DNA from 4 places in the Bradyrhizobium sp. 956_D2_N1_4 genome. Region 4 is predicted to be linked to each of the others. Evidence: riboswitches for the same ligand, from Rfam matches in the RefSeq annotation. Region 4 holds a riboswitch; each other region holds the start of a gene.
The links. A riboswitch is a leader RNA that binds a small molecule or an ion and turns the genes downstream of it on or off. The one in region 4 is predicted to bind cobalamin.
Positions count from the first base shown of each region.

Region 1 (2,921 bases), 300 kb from region 4:
TCAGCGCAAAGGTCGAGGTCAGCTTGAGCCGGTCCTCGAACGACAGCGAGGCGGTGTCGAGATGGGTGTAGATCTTCTCGTCGCTGCGCGGGCCGTAGAGGCCGCGGTCCGGATTGAGGAGGTCGACGTAGTCATTGAAGAACAGCGTGTCCTGCGAGACGTTGAACTGGTTGCTGCTCGCCGCCACGGTGGCGACGAAGCGATTGTCCATTCCGCCGAGATTGGAATTGACGGTGAGGTCGGTGATGTTGCCGTAGAGCCGCTGCGCGTGATCGAGCGCCAGGCGCTCGCGGTAGATGCTCTGCGCGCCTGCGAAATTGCCTACGGTCTGGTCAAACGACGAGATCTCGTTGTTGAACCAGTGCCGGTGGGCGTCATAGCCATAGACCAGGCTCTTCAGCGAGATGTTGTTGGTGATGTCCCATTGAAAGCCGCTGCGCAGCCAGAGCTCGTTGGCGCCGCTGTGATTGTCGAGCACGTTGTAGTTCGTGGTCAGCGTGCGCGCGTCGATGGTGACCGGGACCGGCGTGCCGCCGCCGAGGTAATAGTTGCTCCAGAGGCCGGAGACGACGCCATACGTCGGCACGATGCCCGGCGCGTTCGCCGGCACCAGCGGCGTCCCCCAGTAGAAGCGGTCGTTGTCCTGCCTGTATTCGGTCGCGCCCCAGATCCTCAGGTTCTCGTTGACGCGATAGTTCAGCTGGCCCGAGACGTTGCTGAGCTTCGAATAGGTGTCGTCGATAAAGCCCTTGTTGTTGAAATGGCTGATGTCGAAGCGGTAGTCGAGGCCGTTGATCAGCGTGCTGCCGCCCGATCCGTAACCGGCGCGATAGCCGTTGAAGGAATCGTAGGAAGTGAAGGCGTCGTTGACGATTGGTCCGGTGTGCGGCGCCTTGTTCACGTAGTTGATGGCGCCGCCGGTCGCACCGAGGCCCGCCACCAGCGAGTCCGGTCCCTTGATGATCTCGACCTGCTGGAGACCAGCCACGTCCATGGGACGGCCGGTCATGGTCGACGGCCCGATCGGGATTCCGTTGTAGAGCGTGGAGATCTGGTCGCCGGAAAAGCCACGCATCGAGAAGATGGCGGGCGCGCCGGGCGCATCGCCGCCGGTGACGCCGACTGCAGCCTTGGCGACGTCGGTCGTGGTCCGGATGCCCAGGTTCTGCATCGTCTGTTGACCGATGACCTCGACGGTCGCCGGCATCTCGCGCGCCGTGATGCCGAGCCGGGAGCCGACGTCGGTGACGGCTGCCGTATTGAGCGGCGTCTGTACCGGCCCGCTCGGAGCTTGCGCGGCCGGAACGGCGACAGCAGGGGCGCCACGATTGCGTCCCGCGGCGCGCCGGGCCGCGCGCTGCTTCTGAGTGCCGGGGCTGACGGCAGGAGCCTGTCGCGGCGCAGGCGGCGACACGATCACCGGGCCGACCTCCCGGGAGCGGTTGTCCTGCGCCGCGCTTTGCGCGAGCGCCGCGGACGACAAGGACACCGACGAGAGCAGAGTAATCAGGAAAGCACGCGATAACGCTGGCCTTGCGCCAGCACGGAAATGAAGATTTTGCACGACAACGCTCTGCGGCGACGCAAACAAACCGTCACCGCGGTTGCCTTAGTCATCCACCTTCGCCCCAGGCGGCGGATGCACCGGCTACTTGTCCGACATCAGGGCACCCCGCCCAATGCGTTCGCGCGTGACCATGGCTGGTAGCAGGTTTCCTGGCTCGCGGGTCATCGCCTTCGACCACCTTCCCAGAGGCCCAAGCGGGGCTCCAGTGGTTCGTTTGGTCGTCGGCTATCCGCCTACAGTTGCGGGGGCAGCCGCGGAATTGCCCACTGAGGTGGACGCACCGCATTCCCTTGAAGAGTCCTTGCGGACACTACCGATCACGAAACTGGCATCAGGGGATGAGCGCGTCAACATCCGCGCGGGCTGCTGGACGGGCCGGTCGGTCGATGGTGGCCTTGTGTTGCTGTTTTGCACGATAGTCCGAAGGACCGCGTCGAAACGTCCAACCCGGCCTCCGGACGAGCCTGGGTAACGAACGCTTGACCACGATCAATAACTGCCTTTGGTGTCCGAGTATGCTACTGAGGCCGAGTTCCGGCCCGACAAGGTAAGTCGATATTGATGCAGTTCGTCCGTACCATCCTGGCAGTCGCCATCGCCATATCCTTGGCGATGCTGCCGGTTGGCGCGTCCGCGGCGAACCTCGCAATGTCGTCGGATGGCATGCAGACGGCCATGCACATGAGCGGCGACGCCGACATGTCGATGGACGATTGTTGTCCCGACATGAAGGGAACGGGCTCCCATAGCGGCGGCTACAAGTGCGGGATGGGCTTCTGCTGCGTCGGTGGGATCATCGCGCTCGGTGATGTCAGGCCCGTGGCGTTCGAACGTCTCGCCGTCATGGCCAGCACGATGGCTATTCCCCCGGATCAGGTCGTTTCCTTCCGCGGCGGCAGTCCTCCTTTCCGACCTCCTCGAATCTGATCTCGCAAAGCCCGAGACGCGAGCGGCGTGCCTGCTCGCGACGACGACTGACGTGCGCGCTTCACGCGCCACGGCGAAAGATCAATTCATGAGGACAGGACAATGCTTTCCAAAATCAGCACCGCGGCTCTCGCCGCCACCCTTTCGCTTGCCGCTTCCGCCGCGATGGCGGGCGCGGGCGACTACGCCTTCGAGCCCGTCACTCCGCAGATGAAGAAGGGCGAAGACGTCACGCTCGCCGTTCGCCTGACGAACAAGCAGACCGGCAAGCCGATACCGGACGCAGTCATCTTCAAAAGCCGCCTCGACATGGCCCCGGACGGGATGGCCGAGATGGAATCGGCGGTCGCGCCGCTGCCGTCCAGGGAGCCGGGTGTGTACGCCTTCAAGACGGACCTGCCGATGGCTGGACGCTACCAGATGACGC
Region 1 is NZ_CP197237.1:1,321,916-1,324,836, forward strand. Features, by position in the region: gene AB7535_RS06135 (TonB-dependent receptor) at 1-1,489, opposite strand, end outside; cobalamin riboswitch at 1,690-1,897, opposite strand; gene AB7535_RS06140 (hypothetical protein) at 2,129-2,494, shown strand; gene AB7535_RS06145 (FixH family protein) at 2,597-2,921, shown strand, end outside.
Region 1: it holds a riboswitch for cobalamin, as region 4 does, so the genes downstream of both, AB7535_RS06135 (TonB-dependent receptor) here and AB7535_RS07335 (DUF1636 family protein) in region 4, are expected to answer to the same signal.

Region 2 (2,921 bases), 2.0 Mb from region 4:
GCGGGGATCTGAGACGGCGACGCTTCCGCCCGATCGCACGGCGCGCGCCACCGTTCGCGTGGCCTTGCGCCAATTGGCGGCCAAGGAGCCGCACACCGTGACACTCGCCGCCTGGCTTGCCGCCTACGACCGGCGCGATCCAGCCGAGACTGAAGATCCCATGGAGGCTCTTCACTGAGTCAGACGTGATGCCGCGTTCCAGCAAAATTGTGCTACAAATCCCACAAGGAGATCGTTCCATGACTGTCACCATCCTGCCGCCCCACGCCGACCGTTTCCGCCTTCATCCGGTCGCGTCGCGCATCGCGCCGATGTTCTGCTTTGCACTGCTGACGGTGTCATGCGCGCTCGCGAGCTTCGCGCTTGCCTGCGCGACGCCGTTTGCGGCGTTCGCCGTCGTCGCCGCCGCGATGCTGCCGATGCGTCCGGCGCTGCTCGTCGTCACCGGCGCCTGGCTCGTGAACCAGACCATCGGCTTTGGCGTGCTGCACTATCCCATCGATGGCAGCACCATCGCCTGGGGCTTTGTCATCGGTGCTGCCGCGTTGCTGTCGACGGCAGCGGCATCGACCGTTCTCCGCCTGCTGCCGCAGGGCCGCACGCCGCTGATGCTGGCCATCGCGCTCGTCGCCGCCTACGCCGCCTATGAGCTCGCGCTGCTTGCCGCGACGCCGTTCCTTGGCGGAGAGGGCGCGTTCACTGCGGCCATCGTGACGCGCATCGGGCTGACCAGCGCCGTCTGGCTCGCCGGCCTCGTCGCCGCCTGCGAGATCGTCCGCCTGGTCGATCCGTTCGGGCGCGCGATGCGGAACGCGTAATGCTGGATGTGCGTCATCCCAAGGGTTGCGCGAGCCAGGCGGGAACTCCCGCATTCCACAGGGAACACCGCTTCCGGCCCGCAACGAATCGTTGACACCCGGCTGCATATGTCACCACATGTGGGCGTCACGGTTCCGCTGGATCGCAAGATTTAGTGGCTAAGAGGGAAGCCGGTGAACCGCGCGAGAGCGCGGAATTCCGGCGCTGCCCCCGCAACTGTCAGCAGCGAGCTGCTTCCGAACAATCGTCACTGGTGCCTTTCGCGCCGGGAAGACGGGAAGTGGGCGACGACCTGCGAGCCAGGAGACCTGCCGCGACGATCTGAACGTCCACGGGCGGGGTGTCCGGCGGTCGCTTGCACGCACCGCCCGGCAACTCTGCCGCCGGCGTTTCTGCAGCGTCCTTCCTTACAGCCCCGTTCAAACACAACGCGCGCATCACGGGGCCCTTTGATGTCACTCAACCTGCACGACGCGGACACCGCTTCCGCACCCATCGTTCATTTGCGTCCACAATCGCTTGCGCCTGCTTCGAGCGAGCCGGCCATGCAGATCATCCGTCGCAACGGCAAGGTCTCGCCGTTCGATTCCGCGAAGATCGCGGTCGCCATGACCAAGGCGTTTCTTGCGGTCGAAGGCACCAGTGCGGTCGCCTCGCGCCGCGTCCATGAGAGCGTGGAGCAGCTGACGGCCGAAGTCGTCGCTGCGTTGATGCGGCGGGCAGGCGAGGGACGCACCTTCCATATCGAGGATGTGCAGGACCAGGTCGAGCTCGCCTTGATGCGGAGCGAGCACCACAAGGTCGCACGCGCCTATGTGCTGTACCGCGAGGAGCGGTCGCGCCAGCGCGCCGAGGAGGCGGCCGCGGAAGCGACGCCCGCTGTCGCGCCGGCACTTCATGTCACGCTCGCCGACGGTTCGCGCGTTGGTCTCGACACCAAGCGGCTTGCGCTGATTATCGGCGAAGCCTGCGCCGGTCTCGACGGCGTCTCCGCGGCACCCGTGCTCACCGAGACCACCCGCAATCTCTACGACGGCATCAGCCAGGACGAACTGACGCTGGCCTCGATCATGGCCGCACGCACGCTGGTCGAGCAGGAGCCGAATTATGCTTATGTCAGTGCGCGCCTGCTGCTGGACAAGCTCCGCGGCGAGGTGCTGTCCTATGTCCATGCCGGGCCGACCTTCGCCTCGCAGGCCGATATGGCTGTGCGCTATGCCGAATATTACCCGGCCTACGTGAAGACCGGCATCGCTGCCGAACTGCTCGATCCTGAACTGGCCCGCTTCGACCTCGGCCGGATCGCGGCTGCACTCAAGCCCGAGCGCGACCTGAACTTCCAGTTCCTCGGCCTCCAGACGCTGTACGACCGCTACTTCCTGCACGTCCGCGGCAAGCGGATCGAACTGCCGCAAGCTTTCTTCATGCGCGTCGCGATGGGTCTTGCGGTGCGCGAGATCGACCGAGAGGCCAGGGCGATCGAGTTCTACGATCTGCTGTCATCGTTCGACTTCATGGCCTCGACGCCGACGCTGTTCAATTCGGGTACGCTGCGTCCGCAATTGTCGTCCTGTTTTCTCACGACAGTCTCGGACGACCTCGACGGCATCTTCAAGTCGATCAAGGACAACGCACTGCTGGCAAAATATTCCGGCGGCCTCGGCAACGACTGGACGCCGGTCCGTGGGCTCGGCGCCCACATCAAGGGCACCAACGGCGAGAGCCAGGGCATCATCCCGTTCCTGAAGGTTGCCAACGACACCGCGATTGCCGTCAACCAGGGCGGCAAGCGCAAGGGCGCGGTCTGCGCCTATCTGGAGACCTGGCACGTCGACATCGAGGAATTCCTCGACCTGCGCAAGAACACCGGCGACGACCGCCGTCGTACCCACGACATGAACACCGCCAATTGGGTGCCGGACCTGTTCATGCAGCGCGTCGATGCCGATGGCGAATGGACGCTGTTTTCGCCCGACGAGACGCCCGATTTGCACGATCTATACGGCGGGGCGTTCAAGACGGCTTACGAGGCCTATGAGGCCAAGGCGAAAGCCGGCGGCATGCGCGTCTTCAAGACCGTGCGCGCGAGCGACCTCTGGCGT
Region 2 is NZ_CP197237.1:3,574,426-3,577,346, reverse strand. Features, by position in the region: gene AB7535_RS16785 (DUF6925 family protein) at 1-178, shown strand, start outside; gene AB7535_RS16780 (hypothetical protein) at 240-818, shown strand; cobalamin riboswitch at 932-1,149, shown strand; gene AB7535_RS16775 (ribonucleoside-diphosphate reductase subunit alpha) at 1,272-2,921, shown strand, end outside.
Region 2: it holds a riboswitch for cobalamin, as region 4 does, so the genes downstream of both, AB7535_RS16775 (ribonucleoside-diphosphate reductase subunit alpha) here and AB7535_RS07335 (DUF1636 family protein) in region 4, are expected to answer to the same signal.

Region 3 (2,921 bases), 2.0 Mb from region 4:
CTTGTGGCGTTTGATGGGGACACGCCGATGACAGAACTTCATGACAGGCTGGAACGGTTCGAGACGCTCACCGCCGAATGCGAGCTGATTGCCAAGCTCGCCACCGACAGCACCAAGCGCGAGTTCTATCTGAGACTCTCGGAGCAGTATCGTCAGCTGGCGGTGGATATGCGGAAGGCGATCGCGACCAAGGCCGCGGCCTGACGCCGCCTGCAATCCGTTCTTAATGTTTGGCGCGCATCCTTTGAGGATGCGAGCGTCGCGATCATGATTGCTCGCATTGGGAATGCCGAGGTCCGTTGCGGTGCAGCGCATCTCGCTGACGTCGCTTTGCCGCTCCTCACCAGGGCAATCCCATGCGCCTTCTCGCAGTCCTCATCTTCGCGCTCATGACGGCCGCCTGCAACCAGGAGCAGGACATCACCGGCTCGACCCCGGTCTGTGCGATGCGGAACTACAGCTCCTACAATCCCCGCGACATGAACCAGTGCGTTGCCGCCTGCAAGGCGTGCGACCACGGCAACACCGTCACCTGCACCACGTCATGCACCCTCAAGGGTGCCCACTGAGCGGCGGCGCTGCGTGAAGCTGAGGAGCAGACGGTGCTCGGGCACCGGAACGATTCACATGGGTTAGTCATTGAAGGGGCAGGCAGGACGCGGAGTCCTATGGAATGGGTATGCTCGATCCCGGTCGGTTCCTGGTGTCGTGCTCGCATTGCGATGCATGGCCGATGGCGGCCAACGTCAAACGTTCGAGCTGGTCGGCGTCGCCGCACGAGGTCCGCTTCGTATGCCCGCGCTGTCGCCGCGAGGAGACCGCCATCATCTCGGCCTCCGGTGAGCTGACCCCGATCCGGCGCATCGACGCTCCGCTGCGCGATGTCACCGCGGCCTGGGCTCAGGCCCAGCGGCCAAGAGGTCGGGCGTAGCCCGCCCGTCACAGGACCAAGAGATCGGGCGTAGTCGGCTCTGCGCAACGCCTTGCGCGGTCCGTTTTTGGAACCCAGCCTACGCCGACGCGTTTCCGCTCCGACATCAACGCACCGAGGCCCTGCGAATGATCAGCGAGCATTTCGACACCCGCACCCGGATCAACATGAAGCTGGCGCTGGATCGGGTCTGCCGCAATCGCCCGGTCGGCGAGGACCATTGCTTTCGCAGGTCCGTTGCCGAGAACATCATCCGCTGCGCGCTCACGGGCCGCACCGGCATCGGCCAGCTCGTCGATGCCGGCGAGCGGGCGGTGATCAGGACGCGTTCGGAGCGGGAGCCGGCCTGATTGCGCCGGCTCAATCTCCGGTGCGGTGCTTTGCCCGTCATGCAACCGGCCGATTGACTCTCCGCTTGCCCGCCCCGTAGATTGGCCGGTGACGGTTCTCCTCACGGAGATCAAAAGGGAACGTGGTGCGAGGTTTTCCCGATACCGGGATATTCTCAACGCCACGGCTGCCCCCGCAACTGTAAGCGGTGAATCTTTCGTCATATGCCACTGGGAATCTCGGTCCTGGGAAGGCGACGTAAGGTAACGACCCGCGAGCCAGGAGACCTGCCGTCAGCCGTGGTCACACGCGAAGATGTCGGTCGGGGAGTACAGACATTAGCTTCACGGGAGCAATCGAACGCTCCGCCGTGAAACCTCGTTCGCTGTGACGTGCCACTGACGTCATACCGAGGTTACAAGAGTGTCCCGTATTGTCTTTGCCGCCAGGCGCTTCCGCGCCGGCGTTGTCGCGTTCGTTTCCCTGTATTCGCTCGATCTGTCCATTGCCCAGGCCCAGCAGTCGGCATCGCCCGATCTGCTGCCGCCGGTCGAGGTCGCGCCGACCGAGCGTGCGGCCAAGCCGCGAGCCGCGCGGCCTGCGCCCGACCAGCCCGAGCAGCGGCGCGTCGCTCGGCTGCCGAAGCCCGAGCTGGTGCCGGCGTCGCCCCCGGTTGCCGGGGTATCCGCGGCCAACCTGTTTCCGACGGTCGTCGTCAGTCCGACGGGCGTTGTCACTCCGACCAATCTGGTTGCGAGCTCGGTGACGGTTCTGACCGCCAGAGACATGGAGCGCGATCAGCGCCGGACCGCATCCGATGCGCTGAGCGCGGTTCCTGGCCTGAACCTCGTGCAGACCGGCGGTCCGGGGGGACAGACGTCGATCTTCATGCGCGGAACGAATTCCAACCACACCAAGGTCCTGATCGACGGCATCGATGTCAGCGATCCCGGCAACCCGAACCGTTCGTTTGATTTCGGCCAGTTGCTCACCTCCGACATTCAGCAGATCGAAGTCCTGCGCGGTCCGCAGGGCGGTCTCTACGGCGCAGACGCGCTGGGTGGCGTGATCTCCATCGTGACGAAGAAGGGCGACGGTCCCGCCCGCGCCACCGGCTCGGTCGAGGGAGGCTCGTTCGGAACGTTCAATCAAACTGCAGGTCTGAGCGGTTCACAGGACCACTTCAACTATGCCTTCAACGTCGCGCATTTCCACGCGAACGACGTGCCGGTGACGCCGGTCGAATTGCTGCCGCCGGGGCAGAAGGCGATCGGCAACAACTACGACAACATGACTTATTCGACGAAGCTTGGCGCCGAACTGAGCGAAAACCTGACGCTCAATGGCGTGGCGCGGTACACCGACGCTACCCTGCGCTTTACCGGAGACACCTTCGATCCCGTCACATCCGCGAGCTTTCCCGCGGCCGCGCAAAGCACGCAGACGGTGCACCAGCTCTTCACGCGCGGGGAGGCGGTCTGGTCCGCTCTCGACGACCGGATGAAAAGCTATTTCGGCGTCAACTACACCAATCACTGGAACTACAACATCTCGCCCGGCGACGTGATGGCCACGATTACGACCGGCGACCGCGTCAAGTATGATTGGCACACCACGACCCAGCTCGCGCCCAACAACAATGTCATCATTGGTGCGGAGC
Region 3 is NZ_CP197237.1:3,579,078-3,581,998, reverse strand. Features, by position in the region: gene AB7535_RS16810 (hypothetical protein) at 28-204, shown strand; gene AB7535_RS16805 (hypothetical protein) at 357-569, shown strand; gene AB7535_RS16800 (hypothetical protein) at 674-931, shown strand; gene AB7535_RS16795 (hypothetical protein) at 1,060-1,281, shown strand; cobalamin riboswitch at 1,357-1,570, shown strand; gene AB7535_RS16790 (TonB-dependent receptor plug domain-containing protein) at 1,685-2,921, shown strand, end outside.
Region 3: it holds a riboswitch for cobalamin, as region 4 does, so the genes downstream of both, AB7535_RS16790 (TonB-dependent receptor plug domain-containing protein) here and AB7535_RS07335 (DUF1636 family protein) in region 4, are expected to answer to the same signal.

Region 4 (2,921 bases):
CCAGATCGGCGCGCGCTTTCAGCCGCTCGAAGCTTTCCAGCACCGCGCCCATCAGCGACGGTTTCATCGCCGCATATTCACGCGCCCGCGCGGTCGCGATGCGCTTTCCCTGGACGATGATTTGTGCGCCGACATCGGTCTCCGGCTTCAGCAGCACCGGGTTCATGTCGGTGTGCGGCTCGACGCCGGCGGCCAGCGCCTGCAGCGCCTGGGCGCGACCGATCTCGCCGCCGTCGACGGTGACGGCCGCGTTGTTCGACATGTTCTGCGGCTTGAAGGGCAGCACGCGCAGGCCGCGCCGCGTGAAGGCGCGCGCGAGGCCGGCGACGATGAGCGACTTGCCCACGTCCGAGCCGGCCCCCTGGATCATCAATGCGCGCGCCATGGTGTTTTCAGAATCTGGCGTCGTCAGAACTCGACGCCGGCTTGCGCCTTGATGCCGGAGCGGAAGGGGTGCTTGACCAGCGTCATCTCGGTGACGAGATCGGCGATCTCGATCAGCTCGTCCTTGGCGTTGCGCCCGGTGAGCACGACATGCGTCATCGGCGGTTTGTGCGTTTTCAGAAAGTCGACGACCTCGGCGATGTCGAGATAGTCGTAGCGCAGCGCGATGTTGATCTCGTCGAGCACGACCATGCGCAGATTGGAATCTGAGATCAGCTCCTTGGCCTTCGCCCAGCCGGCCTGTGCTGCGGCGATGTCGCGGGCGCGGTCCTGCGTCTCCCAGGTGAAACCTTCGCCCATCGCATGGAACTGGCAGAGCTCGCCGAAATGGCCGGTGAGCAGGCGCCGTTCGCCGGTGTCCCAGGCGCCCTTGATGAACTGCACGACCGCGCAGGGGAAGCCATGGGCGACACAGCGGACGATCATGCCGAAGGCGGAGGTGGACTTGCCCTTGCCGGCGCCGGTGTGGACGATGATGAGGCCCTTTTCGCCGCTCTTGGTCGCCATGATCTTGTCGCGGGCGACCTTGATTTTCGCCATTTTCGCGGCGTGGCGGGCGTCGGTTTCCTCGGCCGTTTGGGTATCCGGTTCAGGCGTCATCTGACAGGGTCCTTCGGCTTGACAAGAGGCGGCCGGGGGCAAATGGTGGCCCGGCGTTGGTTCCTGTCCTATGACAGGCGAAGAGGGAATGCGATAGGGTCCGAATCGACAAGATTCGGCTCCAAACTGCAGCCGCCCCCGCGACCGTGACCGGAGAGATGCCCGAAGCCACTGATCCCCCAGGGGATCGGGAAGGCGGGGATCGAAGGGCCAAAAGCCCTGCTCCGCAAGCCGGGAGACCTGCCAGCGCGGACGAGTTTTGGACCGGCGGACGGGGTGTTCCGCGACGGGGAAACGGACCTTCGGGGGAATGGTCCGTGTGCCTCTTCGCCTCCCGCTGTTTATCCTGGAAGAGGCGATGACCGTCACACTTCACGTCTGTATTACCTGCCGTGCCGGCCAGACGCTCGACGAGGGTGAGACGACGCCCGGCAAGCGCCTGCATGGTGCGATCCTCGACGCCGGCGTGCCCGAGGGCGTCAATGTGGTTCCCGTCGAATGCCTGTCGGCATGCAGCCAGGGTTGCTCGGTTGCGCTCAGCGCGCCCGGCCGCTGGTCCTATGTCTATGGCCGTCTGTCAGAGGCCCATGCGAGCGACGTGGTCGCGGGTGCTGCGGCCTATGCCGCCGCGCCCGACGGCCTCGTGCCCTGGCGCAGCCGTCCCGAAATCTTCCGCAAGCAGTCGCTTGCCCGCATTCCCCCCATTGCCGTGTTGCCGGAGGCCGCCGAATGAACTCGCTCGCAAAAGTCCCTGTGACGGTGGTCACGGGTTTTCTCGGCTCCGGCAAGACCACGCTGATCCAGCATCTGCTCGCAAACCCTGACGGCAAGAAGCTCGCCGTGCTGGTCAACGAGTTCGGCAGCGAGGGTGTCGACGGCGAGATCCTGAAATCCTGCGCCGATGCGAATTGCCCGGAGGAGAACATCGTCGAGCTCGCCAATGGCTGCATCTGCTGCACCGTTGCGGACGATTTCATTCCGACCATGGAAAAGCTCTTGGCGCGGCCGGTGCGGCCCGATCACATCCTGATCGAGACCTCGGGCCTGGCGCTGCCGAAGCCGCTGCTGAAGGCGTTCGACTGGCCGGAGATCCGCTCGCGGATCACGGTCGACGGCGTGATCGCGCTGGCCGATGCCGAGGCTGTTGCCGCCGGCCGTTTTGCGCCGGACCCGGCTGCCGTGGAAGCGCAGCGCGCAGCGGATGGAAATCTCGATCACGAGACGCCGCTGTCGGAAGTGTTCGAGGACCAGATCGCCTGCGCCGACATCGTGCTGCTGACCAAGGCCGATCTTGCGGGGGCCGCAGGGATCGAAGCCGCCAAGGCCGCCATTACCGCCGAGATGCCGCGCCGCGTGCCGATGCTATCCGTCACCGATGGCGCGATCGATGCGCGTGTCATCCTCGGCCTTGGCGCCGCCGCAGAGAACGATCTCGCCGCGCGCCCCTCGCATCACGACGGCGAGGAGGATCACGAGCACGACGATTTCGCCTCCGTTGTGATCGATCTTCCTGAAATCAGCGACATCGACGCACTGGTCGCGTCGGTGCAGCGTCTTTCGCGCGAGCAGAACGTGCTGCGCGTCAAGGGCTATATCGCGGTCGCGGGCAAGCCGATGCGCCTGTTGCTGCAAGCGGTCGGCGAGCGCGTGCGCCACCAGTTCGACAAGCCCTGGGGCGCAGCTCTCAGGCAGTCGAAGCTTGTCGTGATCGGCGAGCACGGCGATATCGACGAGGCCGCGATCAAGGTCGGACTTGGGCTTTCAGGATCTGGTATCTGATGCACGTCGTCTTCCGCGAGAGCCGCGGTCTCGAGGAGACCGCGACGCCAAGGGACATCGGCCAGGACCCGGCCGATCTCGTGGTGCTCTCGTACTCG
Region 4 is NZ_CP197237.1:1,623,299-1,626,219, forward strand. Features, by position in the region: gene AB7535_RS07325 (cobyric acid synthase) at 1-385, opposite strand, end outside; gene cobO (cob(I)yrinic acid a,c-diamide adenosyltransferase) at 409-1,044, opposite strand; cobalamin riboswitch at 1,085-1,306, shown strand; gene AB7535_RS07335 (DUF1636 family protein) at 1,403-1,777, shown strand; gene cobW (cobalamin biosynthesis protein CobW) at 1,774-2,823, shown strand; gene cobN (cobaltochelatase subunit CobN) at 2,823-2,921, shown strand, end outside.